Regions from separate parts of the Burkholderia sp. APQ4-4ca genome, predicted to be linked through region 2. Evidence: predicted binding sites of a transcription regulator. Region 2 holds the regulator's gene; each other region holds the start of a gene.
What was found. Region 2 encodes FNR, which switches genes on or off when oxygen is low (the NO sensors DNR and NnrR bind a similar motif). Its sites were predicted from a motif close to TTGATNNNNATCAA; they were not measured.
Positions count from the first base shown of each region.

Region 1 (3,409 bases), on a different contig from region 2:
GTCGATCAATGTCCTCGTCTCGTCGTTTGCGGAAAGGATGTCGGCACACGGCCTCGCCCCGCGGCACGCAAGACGATACCGAAACCCGGCCGCGCGCGCATTGCGACTTCCGGTCGCAACCGGTCGCCGCGCATGCTGCGCTGCAGTGCGCATGAGCCGTCGCGCAGGCCGGCCGCTTGACTTCCCTCGAGGCACTACTACGCTGTTATTCCAGTACTGCGGTCGGCCCGCCGCTGGCAAGCGGCTGCCCGCACGACGACGACAACGAAGGCCATGGAGGCGACTCATGCTGATCGGTGTGCCGAAGGAGATCAAGAACCACGAATACCGTGTCGGCCTCACGCCGGCCGGCGCGCGCGAACTCACGCGGCACGGCCATCGCGTGCTCGTGCAGCGCGGCGCGGGCACGGCGATCGGCCTGCTCGACGACGACTACACGGCCGCGGGCGCGTCGCTCGGCGACGGCGCGGACGAAATCTTCGCGCGCGCCGACATGATCATCAAGGTGAAGGAGCCGCAGCCGGCCGAATGCGCGATGCTGCGGCGCGGCCAGATCCTCTATACGTACCTGCATCTCGCGCCCGATCCCGACCAGGCCGCCGCGCTCGTGAAATCCGGCGCGGTCTGCATCGCATACGAAACCGTGACGGGCCCCGGCGGCGGCCTGCCGTTGCTCGCGCCGATGAGCGAAGTCGCGGGCCGCATGTCGATCCAGGTCGCGGCGACCCACCTCGAAAGCCCGCGCGGCGGCCGCGGCGTGCTGATGGCCGGCGTGCCCGGCGTGCCGGCCGCGCACGTCGTCGTGCTCGGCGCCGGTGTGGTCGGCACCGGCGCGCTGCAGATGGCGGTGGGCTTGGGCGCGCGCGTCACCGTGCTCGACACCAACGTGAACCGGTTGCGCCAGCTCGATCTCGTGTTCGCCAACCGGATCGCGACCGTGTGCTCGAACGCGCATACGGTCGACGAAGCCGTGCGCGATGCCGACGTCGTGATCGGCGCCGTGCTCGTGCCGGGCGCATCGGCGCCGCGGCTCGTCACGCGCGACATGATCGCGACGATGCGCAAGGGCGCGGTCGTCGTTGACGTCGCGATCGACCAGGGCGGATGCTTCGAGACCTCGCATGCGACCACGCACGCGGCGCCGACCTTCGTCGTCGACGGGGTGGTCCACTACTGTGTCGCGAACATGCCCGGCGCGGTCGCGCGCACGTCGACCTTTGCGCTGAACAATGCAACGCTCGGCCATGCGCTCGCGCTCGCCGACAAGGGCTGGAAACAGGCGATGCTCGACGATCCGCATTTGCGCGCGGGCCTGAACGTGTGCGACGGCCACATCACGTACGAAGCGGTCGCGCTGGCGCTCGGCCTGCCCTACGTCCCGGCGACCGGCGTACTCGGATGACCTTGCCGACATGCGTCGAACGCGTCGCGTGCGGCCGCGTTGCGTTCACGCGTCGTTCGAGCGGCTCCGCGTCGCGCCGCTGCCGCCCGCGCTGCCCGCACCGCCCATCGTGCGCGCCGGCAGCGGCCGCCGTTGCGCGAGCGTGCGCGTGGTCAGTAATGCGGCGTCAGCCAACCGCGCCCGATCGACGGAAACCCCCGGGATTGTCGCCGTTCGCGATCATCATCGGGATGTCGCGGCCATAGTCGGCGATCGGACGCACGCACGACGTCACAGCGATGCGCGCGGTGTCGTCGCGTAGCGCCGTTCGTAGAGCGACTGGCAATGCGTGCAGCGTTCGGCGGTCGGGCGCGCCAGCAAGCGCTGGTAGCCGACCGAGCCGTCGCAGTCGATGCATTCGCCGTAACTGCCGTCGCGCATGCGCTGCTGCGCGCGGCCGATCGCGCGCAGCTCGGTCAGCTTCATGCCGATCAACGCATGGTCGACGTCGACGAATAGATCCGCGTTCGCCTCGTCGCCCTCGTCCGGCGCCGCGCCGGCAAGCTCCGCGTAGGATTCCGACGCGCGCTGGTCTTCGCTCGCACGGATCTCCGCGCGCAACGTCTGCTCGCTCTCGTTCAGCCGCTGCTTCAGCGTCTGCCGTTGTTGTGGGTCGAGCGACATGGCCGACTCTCCTGTTCCGGGTTCCGCGCGAGACAAGAGCGGCGCGCGGTATCGCACCGGTGCGCGACGGCGCAGGCCTGACCTGCGCGGTCGCATCCGGATGGGCGGCCGGACGCGCGAAACGCCGGACGCATGCGACGCAGGATAAACCCATTGAACACGCGTGTGTTGACCGGAATCAGCGTGCCGTTCACGCAGCGGCAGCGGTGCGAAAACTGGGGACGGACGCGCAATCCCGCCCGACGGCGCGCGCGGCGAAGCGCGTCGGCGTAACCGCAGCGCAGCAATTTCCGCGCGGTCGCCTCGGTTCTTTCCGCGCCCTCGAACCGCCATCGCGCGGTCGATACGATCGCTCGCGCGCCACGCCGCTGCAATCATTCGGGATCCTCAGAACGCGTTGCGCCCGATGAAGCCGCGCACCACCGTCATCAGGATGATCTTGATGTCGAACCAGAAGCTCCAGTTCTGCATGTAGAACAGATCGAACTTCACGCGCGCCGCCATCGCCTCGACCTTGCGCGTTTCACCGCGATAGCCGTTCACTTGCGCCCATCCTGTGATGCCGGGCCGCACGCGGTAGCGGTACATGTAGCAGTCGATCAGTTGCCGATACAGGTCGTCGTGCTCGATCGCGTGCGGACGCGGGCCGACCACCGACATCTGCCCGAACAGCACGTTGAAGAACTGCGGCAGCTCGTCGAGCGACGTGCGCCGCAGGAACGCGCCGACGCGCGTGATGCGCGAATCGTTGCGCGACGCCTGCCGCACGACGCCCGGCTGCGCACGATGCACACGCATCGTCCGGAACTTCAGGATGTCGAACTCGCGGCCGTCGACGCCCTTGCGACGTTGCCTGAACAGCACGGGCCCCGGCGACGACAACTTCACCGCGATCGCGAGCATCGTCAGCAGGGGCAGCAACGGAATCAGCACGCCGAACGCGAACAGCCGGTCGAACGCGAACTTGGCCCACAGCTCCGGCGCGGAGCGCGGCGTGGTCGCGAGATTGATCGCCGGCATGCCGAGCACGTCGGTCGCGGAACGATCGACCACCGCCATCTGCCGCACGTCGGGCAGCAGCCGCAACTCGACGAACTCGTCGCGCAACTCGCGCACGATGCGCTGGATCCGCCACTCGTGCGACATCGGCAGCGTGAGCCACACCTCGTCGATGTCGCCGCCGCGAATCCGGTCGCGCAACGCGTTCCAGTCGGCGATCACCGGTACGCCGCCGATGCCGCCCGCGGCGGCCGGCGCATCGTCGTCGAATACGCACGCGGCCGCGAAGGGGCCGTTCGGCGCGAGTTGCATCCGCTCGATCGCCACGCGCCCGTAAGCCGTTGC
Region 1 is NZ_JBYQCG010000076.1:198,266-201,674, forward strand. It holds gene ald (alanine dehydrogenase) at 287-1,402, shown strand; gene AC3IFE_RS09205 (hypothetical protein) at 1,448-1,576, opposite strand; gene AC3IFE_RS09210 (TraR/DksA family transcriptional regulator) at 1,673-2,065, opposite strand; gene AC3IFE_RS09215 (undecaprenyl-phosphate glucose phosphotransferase) at 2,453-3,409, opposite strand, start outside.
Region 1: a site for FNR is predicted at 2,234-2,247, ahead of AC3IFE_RS09210 (TraR/DksA family transcriptional regulator). Genes of this name have one in related genera too.

Region 2 (3,409 bases):
AAACGATTCCGCGTATTGGCATCGGGATTCGCAATCATGCATGCCGCGCATCGTGTCGACGCACATGCGTTGATCGAAGTCATGGCGTCACGGCGCGATTTCGATTGAATGGCGCTACGTGCGCCGCATCGGCATGGTTGCCATGCCGGGTCGATGCGCGCGCATGCGTTTTCGCCGACGACGCAGCCGAACCATACGACACGCATCGCGCGATGCATCACGCGTGGCGCGCATGGCCACGCACGGCCGGCACAGACGGCGCGATCGCACGGCACGGCAGGCGCCTCGCTGCATGATCGCGGCCGTTGGTTTACCCTGCCTCGCAGCGTGGCGCATTGCCCGGCCCGATCGGCCATCCGGCCGACTTCGTTTCAACCCGCCATTCGGAGACACTATGTACAAGCGTATTCTGGTTGCCGTCGACGGCAGCGACACGTCCCGCCATGCGTTCGATGCCGCGCTGGCGCTCGCGAAAGCGCACGGCGCGGAGCTGCAGCCGTTCTACGTCGTCGAGAACGCCGCGATCTACTACAACGTGCCCGGCTACGATCCGTCCGTGTTGCGCGATCAGCTCGTCGCGCAGGGCAACGCGCTCGCGCAGGATTTCGCGAAGCTGATGCAGGCTGCCGGCGTGAAAGGCGAAACGCGGCTGAACGAAGCGACGTCGATCAACGACGTATCGTCGCTGATCCTCGACGGCGCGAAAGCGTTCGGCGCCGATCTGCTCGTGCTCGGCACGCACGGCCGCCGCGGCTTCCGCCGCCTCGTGCTCGGCAGCATTGCCGAACAATGCGTGCGCCACGCGACGCTGCCGGTGCTGCTGATCCCGGCGGCCGCCAACGCGGACGAGCCGGCTGCCTGAGCGGCGTTCGGCACGCGCGGCCGGTCGCGACGTTTTGTCACCCGACAGCGGCAACTTGCGGTGGGACAATGATTTCGTCGATCCAATGCCGGAGTAAACGATCATGCTGACGCCCGTCGCCACCCGCCCCGCCGCCGTGCCCCATACCGGCAGCTGGGCTCCCCGCCAGGCCGCACACTGCTCGTCGTGCGCGATGCGGCACCTGTGCATGCCGCAGGGCCTCGCGCCCGAAGCGCTCAGCCGCCTCGAGTCGGTCATCTGCGCGGCACGCCCGGTCAAGCGCGGCGAAGCGCTGTTCCGCGAAGGCGACGCATTCGACAACCTGTACGCGGTGCGCTCGGGCTCGTTGAAAACCGTCGCGACGCGCCATGACGGCCGCGAACAGGTCACGGGCCTGCATCTCGCCGGCGAAGCGCTCGGCCTCGACGGCATCTGCGACGATACGCACCCGCGCACCGCGGTCGCGCTGGAAGACAGCTCGGTCTGCGTGATTCCGTACAGCGCGCTCAAGGCGCTGTGCTCGGAAGCCGGCTCGATGCAGTTGCGCATGCACAAGCTGATGAGCGAGCAGATCGTGCGCGAAACGTCGCAAACGATGCTGCTCGGTTCGCTGAATGCCGAAGAGCGCGTCGCCGCTTTCCTGCTCGACGTGTCGTCGCGCTACCTGAAGCGCGGCTACTCGCCGTCGGAATTCAACCTGCGGATGACGCGCGAGGACATCGGCAGCTATCTCGGCATGACGCTCGAAACGGTCAGCCGCACGCTGTCGAAATTCCAGAAGCGCGGCCTGATCGAAATGCAGGGCCGTCACGTGCAGATCATCGACTTCGACGGCCTGCAGCACGTCTGATGCCGCCCGGCGCGCACCGCGTGCGCGCCGCCTGCGTCACGTCGCCGGTCAATCGAGAAACAGCGCGGCGCGCGCCTTCAGCGCCGCGCTGAAATCGTCGAGCCAGCCGATCGACAAACGCCAGCTCTGCCAGTACAGATCGATGTCGATGGTTCGCCCGCGCGACATGTCGATCAATTCACCCGCCGCCAGCTGGCGGTCGACCATTCGGTCCGGGCACATCCCCCATCCCAATCCCGTTTCGCATGCGCGCAGATAGCCCGCGACGTGCGGTATCCAGTGCTGCGGCGGATCGAGATCCGCGCGCGTCACGCGCCGGATGAAACGCGCCTGCAACCCGTCCTTCGGATTGAACATCACGCACGGCGCGCGGCGCAGCGCATCGCGCGTGATTCCCGCGTCGAAATAGCGTGCGTAGAACGCCGGCGAGCATACCGCGCGATAGCGGATCCGCCCGAGCCGCTCCGAGCGGCACCCCTGGATCGGCTCGGCCTGCGCGGTCACCGCGCCCTGCACGCTGCCGTCGCGGATACGCGACGCCGTGTAATCCTGATCGTCGATCACGAGGTCGAGCAGCGTCTCGCGCTCGGTGCAAAACGGCCCGACCGCGTCGATGAACCACGTCGCGACACTGTCGTCGTTGACGGCCACGCGCAACGTCGGCCACGCGCTCGCGATCTGGCCCGGCAACGCGGGCATCCGGCCGCCCAGCTCGGCTTCCAGCAGTTGCACGCGTTCGGTATGCCGGCACAACAGCGCGCCCGACGTGGTGGCGACGCACGGCTGCCCGCGCTTGACGAGCACGCTGCCGACCCGTTCCTCCAGCAGCTTCACGCGCTGCGACACGGCCGACGGCGTGACGTTCAGCTCCTTGGCCGCCCGCTCGAACGAGCCGTGCCGGATCACCGCCGCGAGGGCATCGAGCAACGCGTAGTCGAGCATTAGATTTCCTTAATCCACATTAGGTGATTTAGCTTCTCTTATTCCCATACCGACCGCAGACTAGCGCTACCCGATTCATTCGTCTACTGCTTCCACGGCTGTCCCCCTCATGAACTGGCTCGCTTTTTCCCACGGCGCCGCACTGTGCGCGTCGCTCATCGTCACCATCGGCGCGCAGAACGCGTTCGTGCTGCGCCAGGGCATCATGCGCTCGCACGTCGGCAAGATCGTGCTGCTGTGCGCGGTGTCCGACATGATCCTGATCGGTGCTGGCGTCGGCGGCGCTTCGGTGCTCGTCGAGCGCTATCCGACCTTCGTTCACGCTGTGCTGTACGTCGGCCTCGCGTATCTCGCGTGGTTCGGCATCAATGCGCTGCGCCGTGCGTTCAAGCCTGGCCACGACACGCTCGACGTGCGCGGCGACGCCGTCGCGCCGCCGCCGCAGGGCGCGCTCGCGATCGTGCTGATGACGCTCGCGTTCACGTGGCTCAACCCGCACGTGTATCTCGACACGTTCCTGCTGATCGGCACGGCCGGCGCGCGCGAGCCGGAAGGCGCACGGCTCGCGTTCGCGATCGGCGCGATGACGGTCAGCATCGTGTGGTTCCTCGGGCTCGGCTATGGCGCGCGTTTGCTGGCGCCGTGGTTCCGCAAGGCGGTCGCGTGGCGCGTGCTGGATGGTGCGATCGGCAGCATGGTGCTGTTCCTCGCGGCGGTGCAGTTGCGCTGACCGAACCGTCCGCGCACGGGCGGCC
Region 2 is NZ_JBYQCG010000241.1:10,988-14,396, reverse strand. It holds gene AC3IFE_RS31355 (universal stress protein) at 395-862, shown strand; gene fnr (fumarate/nitrate reduction transcriptional regulator Fnr) at 966-1,712, shown strand; gene AC3IFE_RS31345 (LysR family transcriptional regulator ArgP) at 1,761-2,654, opposite strand; gene AC3IFE_RS31340 (LysE/ArgO family amino acid transporter) at 2,764-3,384, shown strand.

Region 3 (3,409 bases), on a different contig from region 2:
CTCTACTGGACGGCAGCCGGCCTCGGCACGGTCGTGCGCGGCTGGATCAATCATCGCGTGCTCGCCGACGCGTTGCGGCTGAACGAGGACGGCTGCCGATCCTCGCGCAGACCGTCGGATACCGTGCCCGCGGGACGGTAGCGGCGGCGTGAGCGCACGTGGCCGATTGAAAGAAACGGCACGCGGATGGCTCCGTGCGCCGTCGCCCCCTTCGAGCGACGCGTGCCCCGCATCGCCCGGCGTCTGCCTCCCGATCAACTGATCGTCAGCTTCTTCTGCCCGACCGGCGCCTTCTTCGGCAGCGTCAGCGACAGCACGCCGTCCTGATACGCCGCCGTCGCGTTCGCGTCGTCGATCTCGTCGGACAACGAGAACGACCGGCCGATCGCGCCGCTGTAGCGCTCGCGCCGGATCACGCGCTCGCCATCCTTCTGCTCGTTGCTGCGCTCGACCTTCGCATTGATCGTGACGGTTCGGCCCGTCACCTGGACATCGATATCCTCCTTCGCGACGCCCGGCAACTCCGCATGGACCTTGTAGGCGTTGTCGTTTTCCGACACGTCGATCTTCATCGACGCAAGACCGGGGTCGTCCGTCGTCGCCACGCCGCGCAGCGGCCTGAACAGTCCCTGAAACAGGTCGGAGACGGGTTCGATCGAAAACGGATCGTAACGCGTGAGGTGGGTCATGGTTCGCACTCCTCGTACGGTTGACATGCAGCAGCGCTTTCGTCCGGCCAGCGCGGCGCCGTGATGCGGATCGGACTGGCGCGGCATCGCGAGCCGCGCAACGGACGAAGGATCCCTCTGAAATCAGCGTATCCGCTCGCACCGTCGCGCGCTTGATACGCGTCAATGACCCGCGGCGATCACGTACAGAACCGGAAAAATCCGCTGTGAAGCAGGATCGGCCTGCCGTCCATTTCCTCGAGCAGGCAGCGCGCCGCGCGTTCGATCGCGGGGCGATGATGCGCGAATGCGTCGACGAGATCCTGTTCGCGCGGCGATGCCGCCCGGAAGTGATCTTCCAGCGCTTCCGCGGTGATCACGCAGCGCACGCGGCGGCCTTCGACCACGGCCGGAAAGGCCAGCGCCGGGTCCAGACCGCAATACGTCGGCGGTTCGGAAGGAAAAGTTATCTGCATGACGATCCCCTGGGCAGGTTGCGTGCCGATCGTCGCCCGACTCGACCCGGGCGAGCCGACCCGTTATCGGGCACGGCGACGCTAGGCTGCCGCGACGGCAGCAGGCGCGGCATCGTCGCCGCGTACGAGCAGGACCGGGCAACTCGATCCGCGCAGAAACCGTTCGGCTACGCTGCCGAGGACCAGTCGACGGACGCCGCGCCGCCCGTGCGTACCGACCACGGCGAGATCGATCGACCGTTCGACGACATAGCGTTGCAGCCGTTCGGCGATATCCTGGCCGGGTTCGGTCTCGACGATTTCGGTATCGCCGTTGACGGCCGCATGCGAGATGGCCCGTTCCGCGCTTCGCAGCACCGCCGCGCCATCGCGCCGGACCTCGTCGAGCAGGCCATCCGGGCTCATTCGTCCGGCGTACGTGATCAGAAGCGATTGGTCGACGACGAAAACGGCGAACAGGCGCGCGCCGCAGGACCGGGCAACCTTCAAGCCCTCTTGAAGCGCCAGATTCGACGAAGGACTGCCGTCGACGGCGACCATGATGTTCGTGTACATATCGACCTCGCTGGATGACTGGACGCGCCGGTGGCGTTCGGCGTTGTTTCATCATCAACGCTCGCCGGAAACCGGCGTTGACCGACGTCAACGGTTCGAAGCGATATGAGCCGACGCAGAAGGCGCTCCATTATCAAGGGTCGACCGGCGGCGTCGGCGCGCCCGTCGGGCGCTCGTACGTCGCGAAACCGCGCTCGATTTCAAGGATCTTCGACGCGCATGCATCGTATTGCCAGCCGGGGCCGCCATCGGTGCCGTACATGCCCTTGCACATCGCCTTGAGCCGAATCACCGCGCCGCCGTCGTCCGATGCCGTGCGCGACGCCCATAGATAAACTTCGCCGGCGAAATGGGGTTGCGCGGTCTCGATCCGGTCCGCACTGAATCGCGTGACACGGGTCGACGAACGCGCGTCGACGTAGCGCCGTGCGAGCTGCCATGCACGGTCGCATTCAGGCGCCGTCGAACAGTGCAGCGCTGCAGCTTCCCGTGCCGCCCGCAATTGCGTTTCGGTCGACCGGAACGCCGCTTCCTGGCTCATACCGGCGCAAGCGCCCAGCGCGAGCGCGGCGCCGATCGCCCACGTCGGATGTTTCATTGCCCCTGCCTCATCGCGCGGCGACTCGCGCGCCATCGGGCGCCGCGTCGTGCGAGCGCCGGAGTCCACTGTATTGCCGGCAGCGCGAATGAGGTTGACCTGCGTCAAGCGCCGTCATGCGTCGCACATCGCGTGCGTCGCCACGAGACCCTGCTTTCGACGATTCGTTGATTCGATCGGCACGGCGCCGCCCGTAGCATGGGCGCGTCCCCGATCCTCGGCGCCCGCCTCGTTTGCCGCTGACGATTCAATTCCACGCATGCCGCGCCGGGCGCGCGCCGTTCAGGTAGTAGTTGCCGACGAGGTGATATTTCCAGCGCACCGGGTCGTGCAGCGTATGCGTGCGCGCGTTGCGCCAATGCCGGTCGAGATTGTGCTCGGCGAGCGTCGACTGCGTGCCGGCCAGCTCGAACAGCTTCTCGCCCGCGAGCAGCGCGATCTCGGTCGTCAGCACTTTCGCTTCGCCGACCGCGACGGACGCCCGCGCGACATCGTCTTCGGTCACGTCGCCTTTTGCCGCGATCTCGTCGAGCGTGCGCGCCGCGCGTTCGAGCAACGCATCGGCCGCATGCAGCTGGATGTGCAGCCGGCCGATTTCGCGAATCGTCAGCGGATCGTCCACCGCCCGCTCGACGCCGCTGTCGACCCACGGCCGCGTGCGGGTCCGCACGAACGCGAGCGTATCGTCGACGGCCGCCTTCGCGATGCCCGCGTCGATCGCCGCCTGGATGATCTGAGACAGCGGGCCGTTGAGCGTCGGCACGTCCGACACGCGCTGCGCGGGCAGCACGTGCGACGCGGGGATGCGCACCGCGTCGAGCACGACCGTGCCGCTCGCGGTCGTGCGCTGCCCGAATCCCGACCAGTCGTCGATCACGCTCAGGCCCGGCGTCGGTTGCGGCACGTACGCAAGCCACGCCTGCCGCGCGTCGTCGAGCCCGAGCACCGGCACGTAATGCGCGAACAGCGCGCCGGTCGAATAGAACTTCGTGCCGTCGACGACATAGTCGTCGCCGTCGCGGCGCACGCGCGTCTTCAGGTCGAGCACGTGCTTCGTGCCCTTCTCCGAGAATCCGTTGCCGAACCGCTTGCCGCTCAGCACTTCGGCGAAG
Region 3 is NZ_JBYQCG010000243.1:101,829-105,237, reverse strand. It holds partial or broken gene AC3IFE_RS32985 (nitroreductase family protein) at 1-152, shown strand, start outside; gene AC3IFE_RS32980 (Hsp20/alpha crystallin family protein) at 255-689, opposite strand; gene AC3IFE_RS32975 (DUF1488 family protein) at 869-1,144, opposite strand; gene AC3IFE_RS32970 (universal stress protein) at 1,226-1,699, opposite strand; gene AC3IFE_RS32965 (hypothetical protein) at 1,833-2,297, opposite strand; gene AC3IFE_RS32960 (SfnB family sulfur acquisition oxidoreductase) at 2,545-3,409, opposite strand, start outside.
Region 3: a site for FNR is predicted at 1,777-1,790, ahead of AC3IFE_RS32970 (universal stress protein). Genes of this name have one in related genera too.

Region 4 (3,409 bases), on a different contig from region 2:
ATCGAAGTCGCTTGATCGTCGGGTGGCCGGTGACGGGAAGCCGGGACGCTGCCGCCCGTCACGTGCGTTGGGCATGCCGGGCGGCATGACCGCCAGTCAGGACGACAGCGCGGCGGGTTACTGCGTGCCGCCGGCTTCGCGTTCGTCCAGGTCGACGCACTGCGCGTAGGTCGGCACCTCGCACGGCCAATTCAGACGCTCCGAAATGCGCCGACGCATCGCATCCGCGGCGGCGGGTTCGCCATGCGTGACGAAGGTCCGCACGGGCGCACACTGCATCGTGCCGAGCCACTTCAGCACTTCCTCGTAGTCGGCATGGGCGGAGAGCGTCGTGATCGACTCGACCTGCGCGCGCACGCGGACGTATTCGCCGTGAATCTTCAGCGTCGGCTCGTGCGCGGCGAGCGCCGCACCGCGCGTGCCGACGGCCTGGTAGCCGACCAGCGCGATCGTGTTGCGCGCGTCCGGCGCATAGCGGGCCAGGTGATGCAGCACGCGGCCGCCCGTGGCCATGCCGCTGCCGGCGATGATGACCATCGGGCCATGGTGTTCGGCAATCGCCTTCGACTGCTCGACCGTCCGGATCATCGTCGCCGCGTGGCCGAGTGCGTTGGCTTCGGACACGGTCAGCCGGTGTTCGAGGATGTGGTGGCGATAGATTTCGGTCACGTCCGTCGCCATCGGGCTGTCGAGGAACACGGGCACGCGCGCCATGCGGCCGGACGCCTTCAGCCGCGCGACGTAGTGCAGGATCTCCTGCGCGCGGCCGACGGTGAAACACGGCATCACGACGACCCCGCCGCGCGCGAACGTCTTGTCGAACAGCGTGGCGAGCGCGTTCTCGGGATCCGATTCCGGATGCAGCCGGTCGCCGTAGGTCGATTCGACGACCAGGAAATCCGCATGCGCGGGCGGCCGCGGCGGCTGCATGATCGGGTCGTGATAGCGGCCGAGGTCGCCCGAGAACGCGAGCACCTTGTGATCCCAGTGCATCACCACGCTCGCCGCGCCGAGGATGTGCCCGGCCGGCAGGAAGCGGAACGCCAGGCCGTCGCCGAGCGCGGTGCATTCGTCGAAGGCGACGGGCGTCAGCAGGCGCAACGCGCGCTGCGCGTCGTCCAGCGTATAGAGCGGCTGCGCCGGATGATGCTTCGAGTAGCCGTGTCGGTTCGCGAAGTCGGCTTCTTCCTCCTGCAGCCGCGCGCTGTCGCGCAGCATGATGTCGCAGAGTTCGGCCGTGGCCGCCGTGCAGTACACCGGCCCGCGATAGCCGTCGCGTGCCAGCACCGGAAGATAGCCGGTATGGTCGATGTGCGCGTGCGTGAGCACGACCGCGTCGAGCGTGTCGGGCGCGAGCGGCAGCGGGCTCCAGTTGCGCAATCGCAGATTTTTCGTGCCCTGGAACAGGCCGCAATCGACCAGGACGCGCCGGCCGCCGTGCTCGACCAGATACTTCGAGCCGGTCACGGTTTCGGTCGCACCGAGAAATGTCAGTTTCATCGCTCGCCTTCCTGAAAGTCGAGGGGTTCAGTGCGTCGATTACATCGCGAACCCGCGCGCGGCGATTGACGGAAGTCAGCGATTCCCGTATCGAGCACGATGTCGAATGCGGCGTGTCAGGCGGTTTCGCTAGCGCTCGCCCGGCGCGGGATCGAGCTGCGCGACGAACGCGACGCCGCCCGACACCAGCGTGACGATCGCGTACGGCAGCACGTTCGCGTCGACCAGCATCGCGTGCACGACGCCCAGTAGCGACGCGAGTGCGATGAACACGCCCAGCGTGGCGAGCGTGGTCCGGTACGAATGGCGAATCATGACGGTCTCCCATGGAGCGGCTGGCGTTCGTCCGCGTTGACGCGCAGCGGCAGTTTGCGATTTCGCAAGCCATGGCGTCATGATCGCGTACCGGCTTCCGGCCCGGTTGATCTGTATCAACGGGCGAATCCCGGCCTCGCGTGCGATGGGGCAATGAGGCCGGGGAACGATCAAGTCATCTGACCAATGGTCTTGCGGAACCGCATCAGCGACAGCAGGAACAGCACGCCCCCGATCGCGAGCAGCGCCGCGAACTGCGGCCACACCGCATCCAAGCCGGCGCCCCGGTACAGGATGCGTTGCGCGAGTTCGACGAAATGGGTGGTCGGCGCGGCCAGCATGATGTCCCGCACGGCCGCCGGCATGCTTTCGCGCGGCGTCAATCCGCCCGACAGCAGTTGCAGCGGCAGCAGCACGAGCACGAGCAACATGCCGAACTGCGGCATGCTGCGCACGAGCGTCGCGAGAAAGATCCCCATCGACGTCGTGGCGAACAGGTGCAACGCCATCCCGGCCACGAACAACGGGATGGAGCCGGGAATCGGCACGTGCAGGGCGCCGCCCACGACGCAGGTCAGCGACGCGACGGCCGCCACCGTGACGACGAGCCCCATCGACCACACCTTCGCGAGCATGATCTCCGCCGCGGTCACCGGCATCACGAGCAGATGCTCGATCGTGCCGTGTTCGCGCTCGCGAATCAGCGCGGCGCCGGTGAGGATCATCGACAGCATCGTCACGTTGTTGATCAGTTCCATCAGCGCGCCGAACCAGACCTCGTCGAGATTCGGGTTGAAGCGCATCCGCATCGCGAGATCGACGGGGGGCAGCGGCGTGCCGCGATAGCGCCGCACGAACGCGTCGATCTCGCCCGACACGATCTGCTGGATGTAGGTGCTGCCGGTGAAGGCTTGCGTCATGCGCGTCGCATCGACGTTGAGCTGGATCGTCGCGTGACGGCCGGCCAGCACGTCGCGCTGGAAGTCCGGCGGAATGTCGAGCGAGAACGTGTAGTCGCCGTTGTCGAGCCCGCGATCGGCCGCGCCGGCGTCGACGATCGGGGGCGGCGCGAACTGGGGCGGAAAGAACGCCGCCGCGATCCGTGCCGACAGCGGCGACGCGTCTTCGTCGACGAGCGCGATCGGCACCTTGTGCAGCGTTTCGGGGCGTGCGGTCGCGGCGACGTAGATCGACGCGCTGAACGTATAGATGATCAGCGCGAGCAGGATCGGGTCGCGGGCGAGGCTCCACAGTTCCTTGATCCCGAGCCGGTAGACGGCGAGCAGGCGCGACATGGTCAGCGCTCCTGCTTGCGCAGCAGGATGCCGGTCGTCACCATGATGACCGGCACGGCCGCGAGCAGCGGCCAGAACTGGGACGACAGGTCGGCCAGCCCGAGCGCCTTGTTGTAGACGCCTCGGCTGATCGCGAGCATGTAGGTGGCCGGATAGATCGTCCCGATCCACTTGCCGCTGCCTTCGAGCGACGACAGCGGCGTGAGCAGGCCCGAGAACTGCACGACGGGGATCAGCGTGCCGACGATCGTCATGAAGATCGCGGCGATCTGGCTGCGCGTGAACGTCGACGCGAACAA
Region 4 is NZ_JBYQCG010000243.1:121,156-124,564, forward strand. It holds gene AC3IFE_RS33070 (zinc-dependent alcohol dehydrogenase family protein) at 1-15, shown strand, start outside; gene AC3IFE_RS33075 (MBL fold metallo-hydrolase RNA specificity domain-containing protein) at 118-1,500, opposite strand; gene AC3IFE_RS33080 (DUF2964 family protein) at 1,630-1,815, opposite strand; gene AC3IFE_RS33085 (ABC transporter permease) at 1,986-3,110, opposite strand; gene rbbA (ribosome-associated ATPase/putative transporter RbbA) at 3,113-3,409, opposite strand, start outside.
Region 4: a site for FNR is predicted at 1,566-1,579, ahead of AC3IFE_RS33075 (MBL fold metallo-hydrolase RNA specificity domain-containing protein). Genes of this name have one in related genera too.